DNA from 2 places in the Neobacillus sp. PS2-9 genome. Region 1 is predicted to be linked to the other one. Evidence: predicted binding sites of a transcription regulator. Region 1 holds the regulator's gene; the other holds the start of a gene.

Region 1 (11,315 bases):
GTAGAATTTTAACGGTGTCGGCAGAGAGCAACCCCTTAATCTCAAAGCCGCCGCTCGAGTCAAATTTCTCATACGCGACATCACCTTTTACAGAGATACTTCCTTTAATAACGGCTGACTCGCCAATTAATCGGTCATCCGTCTCTAACAAGCCAAAAATCTTCATTTTTTTCAAATGTGCCTTCCCGCCCACGGTCATTGTGCCCATAACGAGTGCTTCCTCTGCCTCCATCGATCCTTTGACCTCTGCTTCACCCAAGATTTTAGCAGAGCGTGTTTTCACATTTTCGCACGCCTCACTTGTTCCATATACATGAAAGCTGGAGCAGTCGACGTTATTGACGATGGTTCCTTCTCCTCTTATGCTGATTTTTCTATATTGGCCGCCAGGATAACTCCCCGAACCATTTATGATCAGGTTACTGGTTTTCTCCATTTTCCTACCCCCCTATTACACTTTGATACTTTCTTTGACGACAGCATTTTTATGTTGTGAAAAATCTTCCCGGTACTCTACGACACCAATTTGGCAATTCCGGCCAATCTTTACCTGATTCCCCCGTACCACCTTGGCAATGGTATTCTCTAGTTCAATTTTGTCTCCTTCAATGAATTCCACTTCGAGCTGAGTGGAAAACAACGGTTTAATGAGACTTTCGAAAAAGGAACCTCTATGTTTCACCAAAATGGTTTCACCGCCGATTTCTTTTGCCTTACATGGGCCATGAAGTTGAATCGTAATTTGTTCGGCATTTAATAACCCGCCTATAGCAAATTGAGAATCTGCTTTAAAAATCTCTGCCTCACAATCTCCTTCTACCCTTAACACCCCATTAATTTTGATTTCCTCACTTTTGACTTTTCCACCAACAGACGCCTTGCCGGAAACCTTTAATTTTTTCACATATAGATTTTCGCCAATCTTTGCCGTTCCATCTATCGATAGTTGCTGGGATTCAATCGTTCCCTTGACCTTTGCTTTACCGTTTATTTTCGTCTGTTCACTTGTCACATTCCCATCCACGGTCCCGAAGCCATTACTTTCAAACTCCACGCAATCAACATCACTGTTAACCGTTCCGAATCCATTCAATATGACCTGGCGGAACGCCCCACCATTTGAAGCACCGAAACCATTGATGACTAAGTCTCCTCTTTCCTTCATATCCATGTATATTCTCCTTTATAATAATTTTGCTTTGATCTCTTCCATACACGACATCAGTGAGAGCTGCACAACCATTTTCGTCCCCAAATCCATATGCATCGCTTCTGCGTTAATGAGCAAGAGACACGATGACACCCCAAGTTTCCTTGTTATGACTAATTCACAGCTTTTTTGTTTGATTAAAGCAGCATGCTCCTTTAACACCTGAAGCAGCATCTTTCCTTCATCTTGATTAATCTCACCAGATTGCAGAAGCTTCTCAAGCACATATACTTCAAGCATCCTAGTAATCGTAAACGTAGGGCTTCCTTTTTCATTCTCAAGGTAAAAATTCATAACAGCAGATGAAACAATGTTACGTTTTACTAGCTCGTCTTTTCCTAGCTGCAAGTCAGAAATATTTGGTGAAAACATGTCTGCCAGTTCATCTAGTGATAAATTTTCTTTCATTGTTTGGATTTTATTGATTCTTTCTAGGATCTTCTCTTTTGGAAAAAAGGTCTCCTGCCCAGTAAAGGTTGATTTACGTATGAACCATTCTTCTGGAATAAGGTCCTTTCGCTTCCATCTATATAACTGTCCATAGGAAATTCTCGCAAATTCTAATAGGTCTTTTTTTGAGATTAACTCCTCACTCATGATAAAAACCCCTTTCTATTTATCAATGTAACATAACACTGTTACGCGTGTAAAGTTATAACTTACAAATTTTTGCAATAAAAACACCTCCTACGATTGAATCATCGTAAGAGGCCTTATTATCATGTTCTATTCCTCTACATCCACTGTTGGATAGTGCTTTAAAAAGTAAACCAATGATTGCAGTTCCACTGCCAGGTCAATATGGTGAACCCGAATCGACCCTGGTACATTTAACCGAGCAGGCGTAAAGTTTAGAATCCCTTTAACTTCCGCTTTTACCAGTCGGTCCGTTATCATTTGCGCAACAGGAGCTGGCACCGTTAAAATAGCCACCTGAATATCACTATTTTCTAATACCTTCTCCAAATCATCCATATGATGAACTGGAACTTCGCGAATCGTTGTACCCATTTTTTCCGGATCGACATCAAACGCGACCTCGATCTTCGTGTTGTTATTTTTTAAAAAGTTATAATTTAAAAAGGCAGTCCCCAAATTACCGACCCCAATTAACGCAACCTTTGTTAATTCATCCTGATCCAGCGTTTTCCGGAAAAAGGTTAACAAATAATTAACATTATAGCCATACCCCTTCTTACCTAATGCCCCAAAATAGGAAAAGTCACGGCGAATCGTTGCCGAGTCTACCTTTACCGCTTCACTTAACTCTGCAGATGAAACTCTTTGTTTGCCGGAAGTATGCAGGTTCTTTAAAAATCGATAATAGAGGGGCAGCCGTTTCGCTGTCGCCTGTGGTATTTTCATCGTTTCGTTACTCATATTCTCCCACACCCCATGAATGGTTTTTTAACTCTTATTTAACCTGTTCATTTCTTCTAAAATCACCGTTTTTACCGCCTGTTTTTTCCACTAAATAGGTTGGCCCAATAACCATCCCTTTATCGACTGCCTTGCACATATCATAAACGGTTAAAGCACAAGTAGATGCAGCTGTGAGCGCTTCCATTTCCACACCTGTATTCCCCTTTGTTTTCACCGCTGCCTCAATATGTAATTGAAAGTTCCCTGTTTGCTCCTCTTCCCATGCAAAAGAAATATTCACACCTGTCAGTGGGATGGGATGACACATAGGAATAATATCCCATGTTTTTTTTGCCGCCATCACGGCTGCAACTTGGGCAACAGCTAGTACATCGCCCTTCTTCATCTCATGATGGGTTATTTTGTAAAAAATCTCTTTACTTACAGTTATGCTAGAATGAGCAAGAGCAGTACGTGCTGTCTCAGGCTTATCGCTGACATCTACCATCTTTGCTCTGCCTTCTTCATTAAAATGCGTAAATTCGGCCATATAAAAAATCCTCCTACCAAAAAATAATACACTATTTTTCCTTTTATGTGTGTGAAACTTTGAACGAATCACTAGATTTTTTAAAAGAACAGCACCTAGAAGAGTCCGAGTTATTGCTGTCATTCCGCTTATACGGTACACTAGTCCTAAGTAATAGAGGTGAATAAAATGATTTTATTGCAAGTAAATCAATTACAAAAATATTATGGTGCTGACCTTATTTTATCGAATATAAAGCTAGAATTACAAACGAGAGACCGTGTGGCCCTAGTTGGCCGTAATGGTGCCGGAAAATCGACCTTATTAAAGATTATTGCCGGACATTTGTCTCATGATGGCGGCGAAATCATCAAACCAAAAGAAGTAACCATTGGGTACTTAGCTCAAAACACAGGATTAGAATCCAAATTGACCATTTGGGACGAAATGTTAACCGTATTTGAACCCCTTCAAATCATGGAAAAATCGCTCCGCAAACTGGAAGAGCAAATGGCCGAGCCTTCTGTGTTTGAAGACCCAAGCAAGTACGAACGGGTGCTGAAAGAATATGATACCCTCCAGGTACAATTCAAGGAACAGGGCGGATACCAGTTTGAAGCTGACATTCGCTCGGTTCTACACGGTTTAAATTTCCAGGATCATTCTCTCATGATTGCTAGTTTAAGCGGTGGTCAAAAAACCCGCCTTGCTTTGGGGAAATTACTGCTAACAAAACCTGATATTTTAATATTGGACGAGCCTACCAACCATCTGGATATTGATACCCTTTCATGGCTGGAGCAATATTTGCAGGGGTATGATGGCGCGATCTTAATCGTCTCTCATGACCGCTACTTCTTAGATAAAGTCGTGAATCAGGTCTATGAAGTATCCCGCAAGCAAATCCAACGTTTTCCGGGTAACTATAGTTCTTACCTTGAACAAAAAGCGGCCAATTATGAGCGCAATTTGAAGGTTTATGAAAAACAACAGCAAGAGGTCGCTAATTTACAGGATTTTATCCAACGGAATCTAGCGAGAGCGTCCACCACCAAACAAGCGCAAAGCCGCCGGAAAAAGCTTGAGAAAATGGACATAATGGACCGACCTCTTGGTGATGAAAAGTCTGCCACTTTCGCTTTTGAAATTGAAAGACAAACCGGGAATGATGTATTAACTGTCGATTCTCTTGCTGTGGGCTACAGTGGTGAGAAGGTATCTGAGGCGATCTCGTTCCGGGCCTTTAAGGGAGAAAGCATTGCTCTTGTGGGTCCAAATGGAATTGGTAAGTCTACGCTTTTAAAAACGATTATTAAGAAGCTCCCTGCCCTTGCCGGAACTATCCATTATGGAACAAACCTTTCCATTGGCTATTACGATCAGGAACAGGCGGAATTAACCTCTAATAAGCGTGTATTAAATGAGCTTTGGGATGATTATCCACTGAAAAATGAAAAAGAAATCCGAACCGTTCTTGGAAACTTCTTATTCTCTGGTGATGATGTGTTAAAAATAGTCTCCACTCTTAGCGGCGGGGAGAAAGCTCGATTAGCACTTGCGAAGCTGATGCTAGAAAAGGCCAATGTTCTCATTCTTGACGAGCCTACGAACCACCTGGACCTTGATAGTAAGGAAGTCCTTGAGAATGCACTAATTGATTATCCCGGAACCATTTTGTTTGTGTCCCATGACCGGTATTTTATAAACCGGATTGCCACTAAGGTATTGGAATTAAGCAGACATGGCAGCATGGAGTACCTTGGGGATTATGATTATTATCTTGAAAAGAAGCTCGAGCAGGAAGAATTGGCTGCATTAGCACTAGCTGAATCGTCTAAAAAGGCTGCTCAGCAAGAAGCTTTCGAGAAGAACTCTTATCAACAGGATAAAGAAAGCAAAAAGCTGGAGCGCCAGCGCAAAAGGAAATTAGAAGAAATCGAGTTACGGATTGAAGAGCTTGAGGAACAGATTCAGGAGTGCGAACAGCAGTTATGTAACCCAGAGGTTTTTCAAAATCACGAAAAAGTGTTAGAAATTAACATAAAAAGCGAAAAAGCGAAGGCAGAGCTTGAGCACTTGATGGAAGAGTGGGCTGAGCTGGCAGATTAATAGGAAAAACCGGGCGGATGCGCCCGGTTTTTTTGCTATAGTTATGTCTGTCTATGTACTGGGGGAGTTTTTTCTACACACTTTTGTTGTTTTTCTACACAAATCAGCGATATTTCTACACACTTTCCGATTATTTCTACACATTTTTCAATTTTTTCTACACACTTTCATCATTTATCTACAAATTTTAATAAAACCGCCCTTTTTCCACAGCCTTATCTACATTTCAAAGCTTACTATTTCAGTTACTCCACACACTTTTCCACATTATCCACAGTAAATACTGTTTTTATCCACATTATCCACATTATCACATGCACTTATCCACATTTTTTCATGATGAGACTTTTTTAGAAAATAATTATCCACAAAAACACTCGTTTTTAAATGCAAAGTAATTACACTGCAAAAAAAAGATTTCTTATCTGGGAAGTCTTTTTATCCACAACTAATTGCAAATTGGCTCTTTTGTTTACATTCTATTTCAATAAACCCATTAAAAAGTTTTATGCCCACCACATATCGACGTTCTTCTCTTTAAAAAGGGAACCTTTTAGCAGAGTGATGGCTTTACCTAAACCTTCATCAATGGATGCTAACATGTCTTCGTGTTCAATCGATAGGACATAATCATATCCAACCGCACGAAGTATACTGACAATGTCTTTCCAAACCTTTTCTTCCTGACCATAACCAACCGAACGAAACGACCAGGAGCGATTGACGATTTCACTATAGTGCTTTGTATCTAAAACACCATTTTTTCGGATATTGGAATCGTCTAAATAGGTGTCCTTTGCATGGAAGTGGAAAATCGCTTTCTCTCGACCTAAAGTTTTAATAGCTTCAACAGGATCAATTCCTTGCCAGATTATGTGGCTCGGATCAAAGTTTGCTCCAATATTATTACCTGCATGCTCTCTAATCTTCAAAAGAGTTTCCGGGTTGTATACGACAAATCCTGGATGCATTTCAAAAGCTACCTTTATTCCATGCTCTTTCGCAAATTGCGCTTCTTCCTTCCAATAAGGAATAACTTGTTCATTCCATTGCCAGTTCAAAATTTCCAAAAAATCCGGCGGCCAAGCGCAGGTCACCCAATTTGGGTATTTCGCACCAGGATGATCACCTGGACACCCCGAAAACGTATTGACAACCGGTACTTCTAATTGTTCAGCAAGCAACACCGTTTTACGCCATACATCATGTGCTTTTTGAGCAATGGTTTGATCGGGATGGAGTGGATTCCCATGACAGCTTAGAGCACTAACCATCAACCCTCTGCTTTCCACTGCCTTTTTAAACGCCTTTATTTTTTCCTGTTCATCTAGTAATACATCTGGATTACAATGATGATTCCCAGGATAATTTCCCGTACCTAATTCAATCGCTTCAATCCCTAGCTCACACATCTTATCCAACATCGCATCAAAAGACAAGCCCTGATAAGGAACAGTAAAGAGACCTAATTTCACTGTTGCACCCCCTGTTCCACTTGCACCATTGTCCATTTTTGATGCTCATGACTTTCTAAGATTGCATCCGTAATAAGCATTGATAGATGACCATCTTCAAAGGTTGCAAATGTAGGTCGATCGGTCGATAAATTTTTTCCATCACGAATAAAAGAATAGAAATGTAACATCATATTTTTCAATGCATCTGGCCAGCCTTCGTTATGCCCTCCAGGATGGTGAATAGCTGAATTCACGTCTGGATTGAACAATCCAGGATCTGCAAGTAACACTCCATTCGGACTATTTCGATTACCAATCCAAATTTTTTCAGGTTCTTCTTGGTTCCAAAATGCAGAACCAAGGCTACCATTAATTTCAAAACTTAACCGATTTTTCCGTCCAGCGCTTACCTGTGAAACAGTAAATACACCACGTGTTCCATCATCAAATCGAACGAGAACAGATGCAAGATCTTCTGTATTTACGGGAACATCTTCAAATTGCTGTTCCTGAGCTTCCCTAGTTCCAGCGTTCACTCCAAACGTAGCAGCATTCTGTTTTGGCCTTTTTCGGGTCGGATGGACCGTGCCCAAATCTGCAAATACCTCAGCAATCTTCTTTCCTGTTACATATTGAACCGTATCACACCAGTGGGAACCAATATCTGCCACTGCACGTGATTTTCCGCCAACTTCAGGTGCTAAACGCCAATTGTAATCTGTTTCATATAAAAGCCAATCTTGAAGATAACTGCCATGAACAAGGTTTATTTTTCCTAACTCCTCATTTCGAACCATGGATTCTAGTTGGCGGACTGATGGGAATTGTCTATAGTTAAAATTAACACCATGAACCACTTGATGTTCTCGTGCCAATGCTAACAATTCAGCCGATTGTTGGCTAGAAACGGCAAGCGGTTTTTCCGAAAGCACATGCTTACCCGCTAAAATGATCTCTTTATTAATTTGAAAATGAAGGTGATTCGGTGTACAATTGTGTACCACCTGAATTTCTTCATCCTGCAGCATGTCCTTGTAATCACCATATGCCTTAGGAATACCAAGCTCAGCTGCTTTTTTTTCAGCAGCCTCCTGATTTGACTCTGCTAGACCAATCACTTCTACAAACCCTAGTCGTCTCACTGCCTCTATATGTGTTGGTCCAATAAAACCTGTCCCGATTATTCCCACCTTTATTTTTTCCATTTTGATATTCTCCTCCCCTGAATGATGAATTATTTAGAAACGGCTTTTTTCCCGAAGGCAACAGCAAGAATGATAATCAAACCTTTAATAATCATTTGTTGACTGACATCAAGCCCCATAATAATTAGGCCGTTATTAATCGTTCCAATCATAAGGGAACCAATAACAGTTCCAATAACTGTTCCCACTCCGCCAAAAAGACTAGTTCCGCCAAGAATGACAGCCGCGATAACTGATAACTCATCCCCTTCACCGAAGGTAAATCTTCCTGCATGCATCCGCCCAGCATATAAAATTCCAGCGAATCCAGCCATTAAACCCGTTCCTAAAAAGACCATTAGTTTAATTTTTGCTGTCTTTACTCCAGAAAATTTAGCTGCATTTTCATTTCCACCTGTTGCTAAGGTCTGTCTTCCAAATGCTGTTTTTCGTAAAAGAACATGCCCTACGATTGTTACTAGGAGCGTCCAAATTAATAGAATGGGCACAGTGCCAATATCTCCAGAACCGAATAAGAAGTTAAAATTAACATCTACAATTGGGACCGGTGCGGTATTTGTAACCCACATCGCCGCACCCTTTATAATACCCATCATCCCTAATGTCACAAGGAAGGATGGTATGGCTACTTTCGTAATCAACAAACCATTGATTAATCCAATTATTAATCCGGTTCCCACACCAGCAATCAGACCGCCGACGATCCCAAAACCTGCTTGTAAAGCTAAGGCTGCTGTTAAAGAGGATAAAGCTGTGACCGATCCTACGGATAAGTCAATTTCCCCTGTGCTAATGACAAACGTCATAGCTACCGCCATAATCGAAATCATCGCTGTTTGTCGTACAATATTTAAAAGGTTAGTAGACGATAGAAAGCCATCATCTAAAAGAGTCATAGAAAAATAGATTAAAACACCTATAAAGGCAAAGTAGACTATATAGTTACGCCATTCGAATTTCTTTTTCAGCTGAGGGTTTGTTCTAATTGTTGGTTCATTTACTTTAATATCCTTGGATAGCATGTTGAAGCTCCTCCTCTGTGTTTATCTCTGCTCTTTTAATGTCCTTCGTGACCTTGCCCTCATGGAGAACAATAACCCTGTCACTTACTGCTAAAAGTTCAGGAAGTTCCGAAGAAATGACGATTATGGCCTTACCATTGTCAGCCAGTTCGCGAATAATATCCATAATCTCTGTTTTGGCACCAATATCCACACCGATGGTTGGCTCATCTAGTATAAGAACATCCGGATTATTTGATAACCATTTAGCCAAAACAATCTTTTGTTGATTACCCCCTGATAATAATTTAGTCGTTTTAAAAATATCATCCGTCTTAATATTTAACTTTTCCACTAATTGCTCTGAGAGTCTATTGGCTTTTTTCTCATCGAGAAAAATTCCTTTTTTAAGATTCTTTACAAAAGGGAGGATTAAATTATCTTTAACCGAATGGTCGAGAACTAACCCCTGAACTCTTCGGTCCTCAGGAATCAAGGCAAGCCCTTCTTTAATCCCGTCATTCGGGCTCTTCACAGACACTTTATTGCCCTTAACAAAAATTTCTCCTTTTTCTTTCGGGTCTATTCCAAATATGGAACGTGCCATTTCAGACCTTCCGCTTCCCATCAGACCCGCTACCCCTAAGATTTCACCAGGATATAGCTTAAAATTAATATCCTGAACCTTTGTTCCTGATGCTAACTCTTTTACTTCCAAAGCAGGGGTGACATCCATAGAATAAATACGTTCCTTCCAGTCGAACGCCTTATCTAACTCCGCCCCAACAATATGCTGAATAACAGCTTCTAAACTGGTAGATTCACAGTGTTCTGTTACTACATTTTTGCCGTCTCGGAGAATCGTGATGCGATCACAAATCTCAAAAATTTCATCCATACGGTGGGATATATATATAATAGAAATTCCTTTTCGCTTTAATTTATTAATGAAAGAGAAGAGAACTTCCGTTTCTTTCTTGGTTAATGAAGACGTTGGTTCGTCCATAATGAGGATTTTCGCTTCTTGGGATAATGCTTTGGCAATTTCCGTCATCTGCCAAAAACCTACTCCTAAATTTTCGACTACTTCATTGGGATCAATATCTACTTCAAGTTCTTTTAATAACTCTCTTGTCCGTTCAATACCTTCTTTATCGTTTAGTAATCCAAATGCATTCTTCGATTCTCTAGTTAAGAAAATATTTTGTGCAACGGTTAATGTAGGAATTAAGCTAAATTCTTGGTAAATCATTGAAATATAATTGGCTCTTGCATCATTTGTATTCTTTATTGAAACCGGTTTTTCATCAATAAAAATATCTCCAGAATCAGCTTTATAAACACCGGTTAATATTTTCATTAACGTGGATTTCCCAGCTCCATTTCCACCCATGAGGGCATGAACTTCCCCCTTTTCTACCGAGAATCCCACTGATTTTAAAACGGTAATTCCATTAAAGGACTTTGAGATATTTTCCATTTTAAGAATTGTCTGTTCCAAGTCCATCACCCTCTTTTTTTACAAGAGGCTACTCACTCACTGAGCAGCCTCTATCATTTTATTAACGTACGTTTGCTACACTTTTATTTAAGTTAACCCAAACACCTTTTTCTGCAGATTCAAGAATCGCGTCCGAAATTACAGCGATTTGATAACCATCAAGGAAATCAGGTGAAACATTGGTATCTTCTACAATCGATTTTAGAAAATCGTAGGTTTCAATAATCTTTGTTTCTCCATAACCAATACCTAAAGCTGGGATAGGCCATAGTCCTTCTCCATATGGATGAGCTGGTCCTGTATAAACGGTTCTAAAGCCTTTTGCATCTCCTGGATCATCAGCAAAACAAACCTGAAGTTCATCACGGCGCTCATAATTGAAATATAAGGAACCTTTTTCACCATGAATCTCAAATGTTAGGAAATTATTGCGGCCCCATGCATTACGAGTGGCTTCGATACTACCAATGGCACCGTTAGCAAATTTCACAAGTGTAGTAAATTCATCATCTACATCAACTGCCGCTTTTGGAACATCTTCCCCACCCTTAACAGTACCTAATTTATCTGCACCGCCTGATTGCACCGGACGTTCTGGAATCCATGTTTTCGCAACTGCATTAACATCTGAAATTTCACCTACAAGATAGCGGGCAAAATCAATAACATGTGTACCGATATCGCCTAAAGCACCAGAACCTGCAATTTTTTTCTGGAAACGCCAAGATAGTGGTGAGTTAGGATCTGCAGACCAATCTTGTAAATACGTTCCACGGAAGTTAAGAATTTTACCGATTCTTCCTTCTTCAATATATTTCTTCGCAAGCGCTACGGCTGGCGTTCTTCTATAGTTAAACGCGACCATATGCTTTACTCCAGCTACGTTAACTGCATCTAACATCGTTTTTGCCTCGGCAGCATTTCTTGCCAACGGCTTTTCA
Region 2 (11,315 bases), 340 kb from region 1:
TCATTCATATGCAGGATTCCAAAATGGGGGTGCTGCCTTGCTTTAATCATCGCCTGGAATAATGAAAATCCCTTCCCATTATCCTTAATTTTTAATAGAACATGCTCCTTTTGATAGCTTAATAAAATGTCAATCTTCGTTGCCTCTGCATGCTTAAGGGCATTCTGCATACTCTCTTTGCAGATATCGAATATAATTTTTTCCACCATAGGGCTGAGCTGAAACTCAGGGCCGCGGGTATCAAATGATATGTCCATGTTTGAATCTCGTTGAATCGCGCTGATTTTTGAGGCAATTGCCGACAGCAGCCCCACGCGTTCTGTTGGATATGGGCGAAGAGCATAGATCGATTCCCTAACTTCCTTTAAGCTTCTCCTCAGCTTTTCCGTGCTTTCTACCATTAGTCGGAACGAGTCATCTGGCATTTTAGTGAATTTCCGAGTGGCTGTCTCCAAATTCATGATGGCCCCTGCTAATGATTGAGCCACCCCATCATGAATATCACGCGCAATTCGATTTCTTTCTTCTAAAATCAGCCTTTTTTCCTGTTCAGCAAACAGCCATTTCGTCTTAATTAAGACGGCTAACTGATTGGCAAGGGTAGCCGCTGACTGCCTATCTTCTTCCGTAAAGCTTTTTGACCGAACTCTTCCAAAGACAAACATACCAACCAGCTCATTTTCAAGCACTAATGGGGCATATAATAACGACCCCACTTCTTCTGAAAATATTTTTCCCGCAGGCCCCGCGTCCTTTTTCGTATGATGGTAAACGGTTAACTGCCTAGTTTTATCAAACGCCAGAGCCGCTTCATCTGTTAAAATGATTTCATCCATAACTAATCCTGAGGCAAACCTTAGATTCCAACCCTTTTTTTCTCTTTTCCATAAAATCCAGGCATCCACATCTATAAATTCCTGAAGATTATTGGCTAAAAAAGATAACCAATCTGGTGCTGCAATTTTTTTATTAAGTTCAGAAGAGATACTAAATAGTGCCTTTAATTTTGATTTCTCCTTCTTTAAGTTAGCAATAATGGAACTTAATAGTGCAAAGCACACTAATGGAGCAAAAAAGAAAAAGAACGAAAAGACATCAATTTCTCCTCTATTTTGATTTCCAAGAAAATAAAAAAGGACTAGGTATCCATATGAAAGTAGGAAACTATTCAATTCCTGCAGCGTTTTCCGCTTCCATATACGGAAGTTATAGAGCTGAGGTCTAATCGTAAGCAATACATCAACAATTAAATTATTAACAAGATAAAAAGGCAGGATAAGCAGGCTAAAGTGAAGAACTCCTTGCAGGAATCTTGACTGTAGTTCAATTGTTAAAAATGATAAAAACCATTGACTGATTAAGTGTGCAGTATAAAAACTGATAAGTAGCAAGGCAGGATTAAAAAACACAATCCTGAGCGGCCTTCTTTTATATAGATTAATCATTGCCACGATACATCCATAGGAAAGAACTGTATATGAAAGGCCATCCATTACATAAATGGCATACACGAGTGGAAAGGAAATCGTAACGGTGCCTTTCCAAACTGGCAATGGAAAAAACTCGACAATCAGTAGAAAAACAACTAATAAAGCAAGAATCATTGTTTCATTAGGTGCCGTTATTTTTGCTAGTCCAAATTGGATAAAGATCCAAATGCCAATAAGGGAGACGCACAGTAAAAAGTACCTGGATAACCGTTCCTTTTTTTGCGAATTGGACGAATTATTCATTCATTTCTCTCCTTCATCCGCTTTTGATTTGATATCTAAATTTTCTGTTAATTACTGTTAGTTTAATGGAAATATTCTATAAACACAATAAAAGAGGAGCCATGATAATAAAAATAAAGCTGAAATTTCCCAATAGGACAAAGAAAAGCGGAAGCGCCTTGATCAGCCCCGACAGGCAAATGTTCTTCTGCAAGAAAAGTCGTTCTTTGACTTTTATTGCAGAAGGTTATTTGACCCGAGGGGCTAGGCGCTAGAGCTGGACAATTCTCGAAGTCGAATTTTATACTTTTTTATTACAAAGAAAAACCCAGACCGGTCCAATGAAACACACTGACCGATACTGGGCCAAACCGTTTCCGGCTTGTAAAATGATTATGGCACAGTTTCCCTTTTTTTTATATTTGCTAAAAGGATTATTCTTCTCTACTACCTTTGTATTAATGAGTACAAGTCTATGGTTAGGGTCCTAAATTCAACTGGGTTTATCCACAAAATCACCCAAATATTGTCACCCGTTTGTCACTCTATCAACCAATAAGTATAGTAAACTAAAATTATAAACCCTACCTTATACTCCATTGTGAATATCTTCACAAATCAACCATCTATTTTAAGAGGTGAAATTATGAAATATGATTTAGTTCTCCTGCATGCACCCAGTGTGTACGACTTTAGGAAAAATGCTTTGCTTGCAGGCCCAATAAGTGATGTTGTTCCGTCATCACCTGTGTTTGAAATGTATCCCATTGGATTGACAAGTATTGCGGATTACCTTGAAAGATATGGCCTGCGGGTAAAGATCATCAATATTGCCAATCGGATGCTGATGAATTCATCATTTGATGTCGAAGCAAAATTAAGCAAAATCCAAACAAAAGCATTCGGAATAGACCTTCATTGGCTCCCGCATGCACATGGCAGCATTGAACTTGCCAAAATAGTAAAAACCCTTCATCCGCAAACACCCATCATTTTTGGCGGGTTATCAGCCACCTATTATCATAAAGAGTTAATTGACTATCCATTTATCGACTTTGTTATGCGTGGCGACTCTACCGAAAAGCTGATGCTTCTCCTGATGAACAAAATTGAGGCAGGGAACACTCACTATGCTGATATACCCAATTTAACTTGGAAAAAAGGCAGTGAGTACGGCAACAATCCAATTACGTATGTACCTAAGGATTTAGATGATATAGACATTCCTGGCTATCGCTACACCATTCGCTCCGTTTTCAAATACCGAAATTTCCTTGACCCCCTTCCTTATAACGGATGGCTTCAATATCCTAACACAGCGCTGTTAACAGCGAGAGGATGTACACAAAACTGTTTGATTTGCGGGGGATCAAGAGAAGCTTATGATCAAAACTGTAACCGCAATTCACTTGCCCTACGATCACCAAAAAAGTTAGTGGAGGACATTCAATTTATTTCACGGTTTAGCCGCGCACCCATTTTCATTCTTCACGATCTTCGGCAGGGTGGTCGTGAATATGTAAATGAGTTTTTTAGCCGCCTTAAAAAAATCAACCTAAAAAATGAAATCGTCTTTGAACTGTTCCAGTATGCCGACGAAGAATTTTTCAAGCAAATGAATGAAAGTGTGCCCAAATATAGTATTGAAATCACCCTTGAGACACATGATGAGAAAATTAGGCGTTACAATGGGAAGTTCAGCTGTACCAATCAAAAGGTCATAGACACCCTTAACTTTGCTCTAAAGAATGGCTGTAAAAAAATCGATTTGTTCTTCATGGTGGGGATCCCAGGACAGACGTACCAAAGTGCCATCGAAAACATCGATTTCTGTGAAACGATTCATCTGGCCTGCCATCAGGATCCAAGAGTCTATTACTTTGTGGCACCGCTTGCTCCATTCCTAGATCCTGCAAGCCCTGCTTTTGAACATCCAGAGCTTCATGGCTATAAAAAATTCTGCCACACCCTTGAAGATCACCGCACAGCGATCACTCAGCCTTCCTGGAAGCATATGCTTAGCTATGAAACAAAAGATATGACCAGGGATGATATCGTGAATGCCACCTATGAATCTGCTAATAAATTAAACGAGTTCAAGCTTCAATATCATCTAATTGATCAAGAGGGATATCAAGAAATCAATGGGAAGATTGAGAAATCAATGGCCTATATAGAAAAAATCGACCAAGTGTTGTCACTCCCTAAGGGAGATCAGGCAGCGGAATTGGTTAAAATTCAAAAGGAGATAGAAGAGTTAAATAAATACAGTATTTGCGGAAAGAATGAGCTAAAGTGGGAGGTTCAAAAGAATTATGCCAATTTCTTTTCACTCGCTTTAGTGGGATTAGAGCAGCTTTATCAGGATTACTCCAACATCATTCGAGCGAAATTAAGTCCAAAACAAAGGTTTCAATTCACACTTGATGCAGAGCGTCAAAAATTAAAAGTATAAAGAATGAAAAAAAGGGGTTCAATCCCCTTTTTTTAATGCCCGCCTAAATAGGCAGCTCTTATTTGGTCTGATTGGCTCAGCTCTTCAGCGGTACCTGCAGCCACTATTTTTCCTGTCTCGATGACATAGGCACGGTCAGCAATGGATAATGCCATATTCGCATTTTGCTCAACTAGTAATACAGTCGTTCCTTGCTGATTGATTTCCTCAATGATCTTAAAAATGGTTTTTACCAACAATGGGGCAAGACCCATGGATGGCTCATCTAATAGCAAAAGGCGCGGCCTTGCCATTAATGCACGACCCATCGCAAGCATTTGCTGCTCCCCACCTGAAAGTGTACCCGATTGCTGCTTACGGCGCTCTTCCAATCGTGGGAAAAGCTGATAGACTTTTTCAAAATCCTCACGAATGCCTTTCTTGTCTTTTCGTAAATAGGCACCTAATTCTAAATTTTCCTCAACGGACATATTTTGAAATACTCGACGCCCTTCAGGAACCTGAGAAATTCCTCTCTTAACGATGGATTGGGCAACCTTCCCAGCTACGTGTTCATTTTCAAACACGATTTCTCCGTTCTTAGGCTTCAGGAGACCAGAAATCGTTTTTAAAAGCGTACTTTTACCCGCACCATTTGCCCCAATCAGTGTGACGATTTCTCCTTGATTGATCTCGAGGGAAACCCCCTTCAATGCATGAATATTTCCATAATAGACATTCATATCCTTTATTTTTAGCATATTAAGAGACCTCCTCGCCAAGATACGCTTCGATGACTTTCGGATTATTTCTGATTTCTTCTGGGGTACCATTAGCAATCAACTGACCATGGTCAAGGACATAGATTCGTTCACAAACTCCCATCACTAGAAGCATGTCATGTTCAATTAATAGAATGGTTAATGAAAATTTCTCGCGAATGAGGGCGATTAAATTCATCAATTCCTCGGTTTCCTGCGGGTTCATACCAGCTGCCGGTTCATCCAAGAGCAATAACTTTGGATTCGCAGCCAGTGCTCTAGCAATTTCCAGACGGCGCTGCTGTCCATATGGTAAGTTCTTTGCTTTCTCATGTAATACATCGTCAAGCTTAAAGATTTTTAAAAATTCAATCGCCTTTTCTTCCATCTCCTTCTCGCCAGAAAAGTGGGAAGGGAAGCGAAGAATGGAGCTGAAAATGGAATGCTTTGACTGAGAATGATAAGCAACCTTTACATTATCAAGTACGGATAATTCACTAAACAACCGGATATTCTGGAAGGTACGGCTGATTCCCTTTTTCGTAATCCGATAAGGAGCTAGACCGTTCAATTTTTCTCCCTCTAATGAAATACTCCCTTCAGTCGGAACATACACACCTGTTAGCAGGTTAAAGAAGGTTGTTTTTCCGGCACCGTTTGGGCCTATTAAACCGACAAGTTCACCCTGTTTTAATTCCAGGTTTACATCAGACACCGCCTTCAACCCGCCAAATCGGATTCCTGCATTTTCAACCTTAAGCAACTGTGTTTTTGCTGCCATGCTGTACTCCTCCTTTAGCGGATTTACTAGATTTAAAGAATGAAGTAATCTCTTTTGTGCCCATTAATCCTTGTGGACGATAAAGCATCATTACGATTAAGACTAAGCTATAGATGACCATCCGTACCTCTGGATAGTTTTGAAGATAGGTAGAGATAATAGTCAACAGGACGGTAGCAATGACAGCACCAGACATACTGCCTAAACCACCAAGTACAACGAAAATTAAAATATCAAAAGACTTTAAGAATCCAAAGTTGGTTGGTTGAATAATATAAAAGTTATGTGCAAAAAGAGCACCAGCAATTCCCGCGAAAAAGGCCCCAAGCGCAAAAGCAGCTACTTTATAATAAGTAGTATTAATCCCCATCGCATCGGCAGCAATTTCATTTTCTCTAATGGAGATACAGGCTCTTCCGTGTGTAGAGTTGGTGAAGTTGGCAATGACAATAATCGTCAATACGACACAGCCAATCAACCACGGCCATGTGGTCAAATGAGATACAGTCATCCCGCTGGCTCCGCCTACATAATCAATGTTCAAAAAGACAATTCGAACAATTTCACCAAAACCAAGAGTAGCAATGGCTAAATAATCTCCTCTTAAACGGAGGGTAGGGATCCCAATGATTAGACCTGCAACTGCTGCTGCTAATCCACCGACTACTAATGCTACTGGAAACGGCATACTTAATTTCATCGTCATAATCGCAGATGCATAGGCACCCACTGCAAGAAACCCGGCATGTCCAATGGAAAACTGGCCAGTAATCCCAATAATCAAGTGAAGACTTACCGCTAAAATAATATTAATTCCCATAAAAAACAGTGTATTTACATAAAATTGATTGAGTGTTCCGCCTGTAATTAAAAATTGCATCACTACTGCAAAAACAACGGCTAAAACGATTGAAGTCCAAAAAAACTTTGCCTGTTTAAAAATAGTCATCGTAGAAGCCTCCCCCTATACCTTTTCCCTGACATTTTTACCAAATAAGCCTGCTGGTTTGAAGATTAAAATTAAGATTAGAACAATGAATGCAACTCCATCACGCCATAAAGAATAGCCTGCCGCACTAACAAACGCTTCAATTGTACCTAAAACTAACCCGCCTGCCATCGCTCCAGGAATAATTCCGATTCCGCCTAAAACAGCAGCAACGAAGGCTTTCAGTCCCGGTATAATTCCCATCAGTGGTTCAATCTTTGTATAGTACATTCCAAAAATAACCCCAGCTGCACCTGCTAGAGCAGAACCGATAGCGAAGGTAGCAGAAATCGTGTTATTGACGTTAATCCCCATCAATCTTGCTGCATCCATATCATGAGAAACAGCACGCATCGCTTTTCCAATTTTCGTTTTATGAACAATGAATTGCAGAAGAATCATTAAGACTATGGATGTTCCTAAAATAAGGATGGATTGTCCACTAATTTTTACACCAAACACATCTAAGCTCTTGATTGGAACCAAATTACTTGGATATGCTTCTGGCTGTGCACCACGCGCATAAATCGTTCCATATTCGATAAACAAGGACACACCAATGGCGGTAATCAAGGCCGCAATCCTTGTCGCGTTTCTTAAAGGTTTGTACGCAATCCGTTCAATCAGCACCCCAAAAATCGCACATGCTACCATGGAAATAACTAAGGCAGGAAAAAATCCTAAATCTAAAATAGTAATAGAATAAAAGCCTATAAATGCACCGACCATGAATACGTCCCCATGGGCAAAGTTAATCAGTTTGACGATTCCGTATACCATTGTGTATCCAAGGGCGATTAATGCATAAATGCTCCCCAGGGATATTCCGTTGACTAATTGTTGTATAAATTGTTCCATGTCCAAACACTCCCTTAAAAGGACTTCAACTTGCTCTTAAAATGGGAATAGGGAGACATCCATGCTCCCTATTCATTTGCCCATTATAAAATTTATTGAACCTGTTGGCCGTTATCATGCGGCTCTGTCAATTTCCTGTCTAGCTCCAGCGCCTAGCCCCTCGGGTCAAATAACCTTCGGCAATAAAAGTCAAAAGGCGGACTTTTCTCGCCGAAGAACATTTGCCTGTCGGGGCTGAACAAGGCGCTTCCGCTTTTCTAATTTAAGGATTTACTTTTACTTTGAATTGTTGTTCACCGTTTACGTACTCAAGGATAACGGCTGCTTTGATTGGATCGTGATTTTTATCAAGCTTCATCTTTCCTGATACAAGCTCAAGTCCATCAGTTTCTGCAAGTGCCTTCTGAATTTTCTTAGAATCACTGCTTCCTGCACGCTTAATCGCATCAGCAATAAAGTACACAGTATCATAACCTAAAGCATTGAAAGCATCCGGTGATTTACCATCATATTTCGCTTTGAATGCCGAAACAAAGTCTTGTACTTTCTTGTCACTATCACCTGATGAATAGTGGTTTGTAATAAATGTATTCTTTAATGGATCCGCGCCGCCAGCAATTTTTACTAGAGTAGGAGAATCCCAACCGTCGCCACCCATAAGTGGTACATTTAGACCAATTTCACGAGCTTGCTTAATGATTAGGCCCACTTCTTCATAGTATCCAGGAATGAATACATATTCTGGATTCGCCGCTTTGATATTTGTTAAAGTAGCATGGAAATCTGTATCCTTTGCCACGTATGCTTCTTCTTTTACAATTTTCCCACCATTTGCCTTAAATGCCTTCTTGAACGCATCTGCAAGTCCCTTTGCATAGTCACTTGAGCTGTCAATAAGGATCGCCGCATTCTTAACCTTTAATTCTTTTGCTGCAAAGTTCGCTGCAACTGTACCTTGGAATGGGTCGATAAAGCATGTACGGAAAACAAAGTCACTTACTTTTCCATCTTTATTTGTAATAGTAGGGTTTGTACCTGTTGGCGTAATTAATGGAATCTTATTATCCTGCGCAATTTGTACCTGTGCAAGCGTATTTGTACTTGTTGCCGCACCGATGATTGCTGAAACCTTGTCTTGTGTGGCTAATTTAAGTGCACCACTTGTTGCTTCTGATGCCTCTGATTTATTGTCAAAAGTCACAAGTTTTAGTTTCTTTCCATCAATACCTTTTTTATTGATTTCTTCAATTGCAAGATCGATACCTTCTTTTTCTGATTGACCGTAAGAAGCTACTCCGCCTGAGAGCTCAAGGTTGGCTCCAATTTTAATTGTATCTCCTCCACCATCACCACTAGTAGTCGAGTTACATCCTGCCATTACGCCTGCTGCTACCATAAATGACATAAAAACACCAGCTAATTTTTTCTTTCTCATGGCTTTACCCCCTGTTTTTTAAAAAAATTTTCCCAAGATAGTTGCTCTACTGTTTGCAATAAAGATAATATTCTGAAAACATTGTACAAAATATTCAGAGGTTCGTCTAGTAGGAAAGTCCATTATTTTAAAATAATTTTGAAAATAATGAAAATTAATCTTTTCCTGCCCTAAAAGGCTTTACTTCGGTAAAGTGAATAGAAAATTACTTTTAAGTTGAAAGTAACGCGGCAAATGAATTATTTTGTCTAAATATGATTCTTTCCTCTGCTAATGTGAAAAAGAGATTCCTGTAAGGGAATCTCCTTCTTCTAATTATTATACTAATTCTTTCTTTTTGGTTTCCTTTCCCAAAACGAAAACGGCCAATGCACCAATAAGGATTGAAATACAGAAGATTGTAAAGATCGTGGAAATCGCTACTTTTTGTGCAACAAGATTTCCTACTAATAATGGTCCTAAAACGCCGCCAATTCGTCCAAAGGAAGCTGCCATTCCTGTTCCTGTCCCACGAATAACCGTTGGGTATTGTTCAGGAGAATATGCGTACAGACCACCCCAAGCCCCGAGGTTAAAGAAGGATAACAGAATGCCTGCTGTCATTAACAGTGCCGTCGACTCAGCTGTTCCAAAGAAGTACGCACTAATGGCCGTTCCAATTAAATAAACAACCAATACAAACTTACGGCCAAATTTTTCAATAAACCAAGCTGCTGTAAAATATCCTGGTAATTGGGCAATTGTCATAATCAGCACATATTCAAAGCTTTTAATTAAGCTAAATCCTTTCATGACCATAACACTTGGCAGCCATAGAAACATTCCATAGTAAGAGAAGACTACACAAAACCAAACAATCCATAACATGGCCGTTTGACGGCTATGTTCTTTAGACCAAAGCTTTGCGAAGCTTTCCCATGCAGAGATTTTTTCTTTTTTCTTAATCGCCTCAAAGCGGGGTGAATCAGGGAGACCCATTCGCAAATAAAGTGCATAGAAAGCAGGAAGGGCACTGATAAATAAAGCTACCTGCCAGCCAAACTTTGGAATCACGAAATACGATATGATGGCTGCAATCAACCAACCGGCTGCCCAGAAGCTTTCCAACAGCACAACTATTCTGCCGCGCTTTTCAACTGCGACACTTTCTGATACGAGGGTAGAAGCTACAGGAAGCTCTCCGCCTAAACCCGCACCAATAATAAACCTAAATACTAAAAAGACAGCTAATGTGGAAGCAAATGCGGATGCTCCACTACCAACTGAAAATAACAATAAGGTAATGATAAAAACATTTTTCCTTCCAATTCTGTCAGCCATTAAGCCAAAAACGAGTGCCCCAACAGCCATACCAATCGAGTTGATACTGCCAATCCAGCCCATTTGTTCAGGTGTTAACTCCCATTCCACCTTTAAGGCAGCAATAATGAAGGAAAGCATACCAACATCCATTGCATCAAACATCCAGCCCATCCCGGCGATTCCGAGCAGCCTTCTTTCTGATATTTCTTTTTTGTTTTTCATATTGTTCCCCCTATGTTAAAGCCTGTACTTACATTATTACCCAAATCCCACTTCTTTAGGTATACAATGTAATCTAGTAATCAACTGTATTCTAACAAGTGTCTTTACACTTGTCACGATAAAATATACAAGAGGGAACATTTTTCTAAAAAATGACTTTGTTAAACTTGCCTGTTGATTTCCGCTCCAGGCACTTCGCTTTCCGTGGGTGTTTCGGCGAGCCTCCTCGGCGCCTGCGCCTGCGGGGTCTCCCCTGAACCATACTCCCACAGGAGTCTTCGTGCCTTCCGCTCCAATCAACAGGGTGTAAAAATCAACACTGTTCTTTAACACAGCCAAAAAAATAAGAGAGAATGCAAAAAGCACACTCTCTCTGTTACTAACGGAAATTAATGGATCCAAGCTCCGTCCTTACCTAATTTGTAAGTCCCTATTTGAGTATTCACAGCCAGTTTTCCATCATCATAAAGGTAATACCACTTATTTCCTATATAAACCCAGCCAGTTTTCATTAATCCATTAATATCTAAATAGTACCAGCTTCCATTAAAGAATAACCAGCCTACTTGCATGACTCCACTGCTTTTCAAGTAGTACCAATTTTCCTTATCTAAGACCCAACCTATTTTCATCACACCTGTTTGGTCAAGATAATACCAATAGCCTCTATCCCTTATCCAGCCTACTTGTTTTGCACCACTAGATGAAAGGTAATACCATTTATTTTGGAGACTTAACCAACCTGACTTCAAGCTGCCATCATTATTGAGATAATACTCTATACCATTTTCCGTCAGCCAGCCTGTTACCATAGCTCCGCTA

What was found. Region 1 encodes Rex, which represses fermentation and respiration genes when NADH is low (regulators of the CRP and FNR family bind a similar motif). Its sites were predicted from a motif close to TTGTGAAATATTTCACAA; they were not measured.
Region 2: RCG25_RS00535 (TIGR04190 family B12-binding domain/radical SAM domain protein) is a predicted target of Rex. The motif match lies at 2,312-2,329, and genes of this name have one in related genera.

Annotation. Positions count from the first base shown of each region.
Region 1 covers NZ_CP133269.1:4,961,459-4,972,773, forward strand. Annotated here, with positions in the region: gene RCG25_RS24720 (cytoplasmic protein) at 1-436, opposite strand, end outside; gene RCG25_RS24725 (polymer-forming cytoskeletal protein) at 452-1,171, opposite strand; gene RCG25_RS24730 (YhbD family protein) at 1,184-1,807, opposite strand; gene RCG25_RS24735 (redox-sensing transcriptional repressor Rex) at 1,937-2,590, opposite strand; gene moaC (cyclic pyranopterin monophosphate synthase MoaC) at 2,625-3,122, opposite strand; gene RCG25_RS24745 (ABC-F family ATP-binding cassette domain-containing protein) at 3,291-5,210, shown strand; gene RCG25_RS24750 (sugar phosphate isomerase/epimerase family protein) at 5,717-6,685, opposite strand; gene RCG25_RS24755 (Gfo/Idh/MocA family protein) at 6,682-7,872, opposite strand; gene RCG25_RS24760 (ABC transporter permease) at 7,902-8,894, opposite strand; gene RCG25_RS24765 (sugar ABC transporter ATP-binding protein) at 8,875-10,374, opposite strand; gene RCG25_RS24770 (levoglucosan dehydrogenase) at 10,436-11,315, opposite strand, start outside.
Region 2 covers NZ_CP133269.1:104,369-115,683, reverse strand. Annotated here, with positions in the region: gene RCG25_RS00540 (GAF domain-containing sensor histidine kinase) at 1-1,733, opposite strand, end outside; gene RCG25_RS00535 (TIGR04190 family B12-binding domain/radical SAM domain protein) at 2,359-4,167, shown strand; gene RCG25_RS00530 (ABC transporter ATP-binding protein) at 4,200-4,907, opposite strand; gene RCG25_RS00525 (ABC transporter ATP-binding protein) at 4,909-5,688, opposite strand; gene RCG25_RS00520 (branched-chain amino acid ABC transporter permease) at 5,663-6,637, opposite strand; gene RCG25_RS00515 (branched-chain amino acid ABC transporter permease) at 6,653-7,534, opposite strand; gene RCG25_RS00510 (ABC transporter substrate-binding protein) at 7,797-8,969, opposite strand; gene RCG25_RS00505 (MFS transporter) at 9,288-10,493, opposite strand; gene RCG25_RS00500 (metallophosphoesterase) at 10,883-11,315, opposite strand, start outside.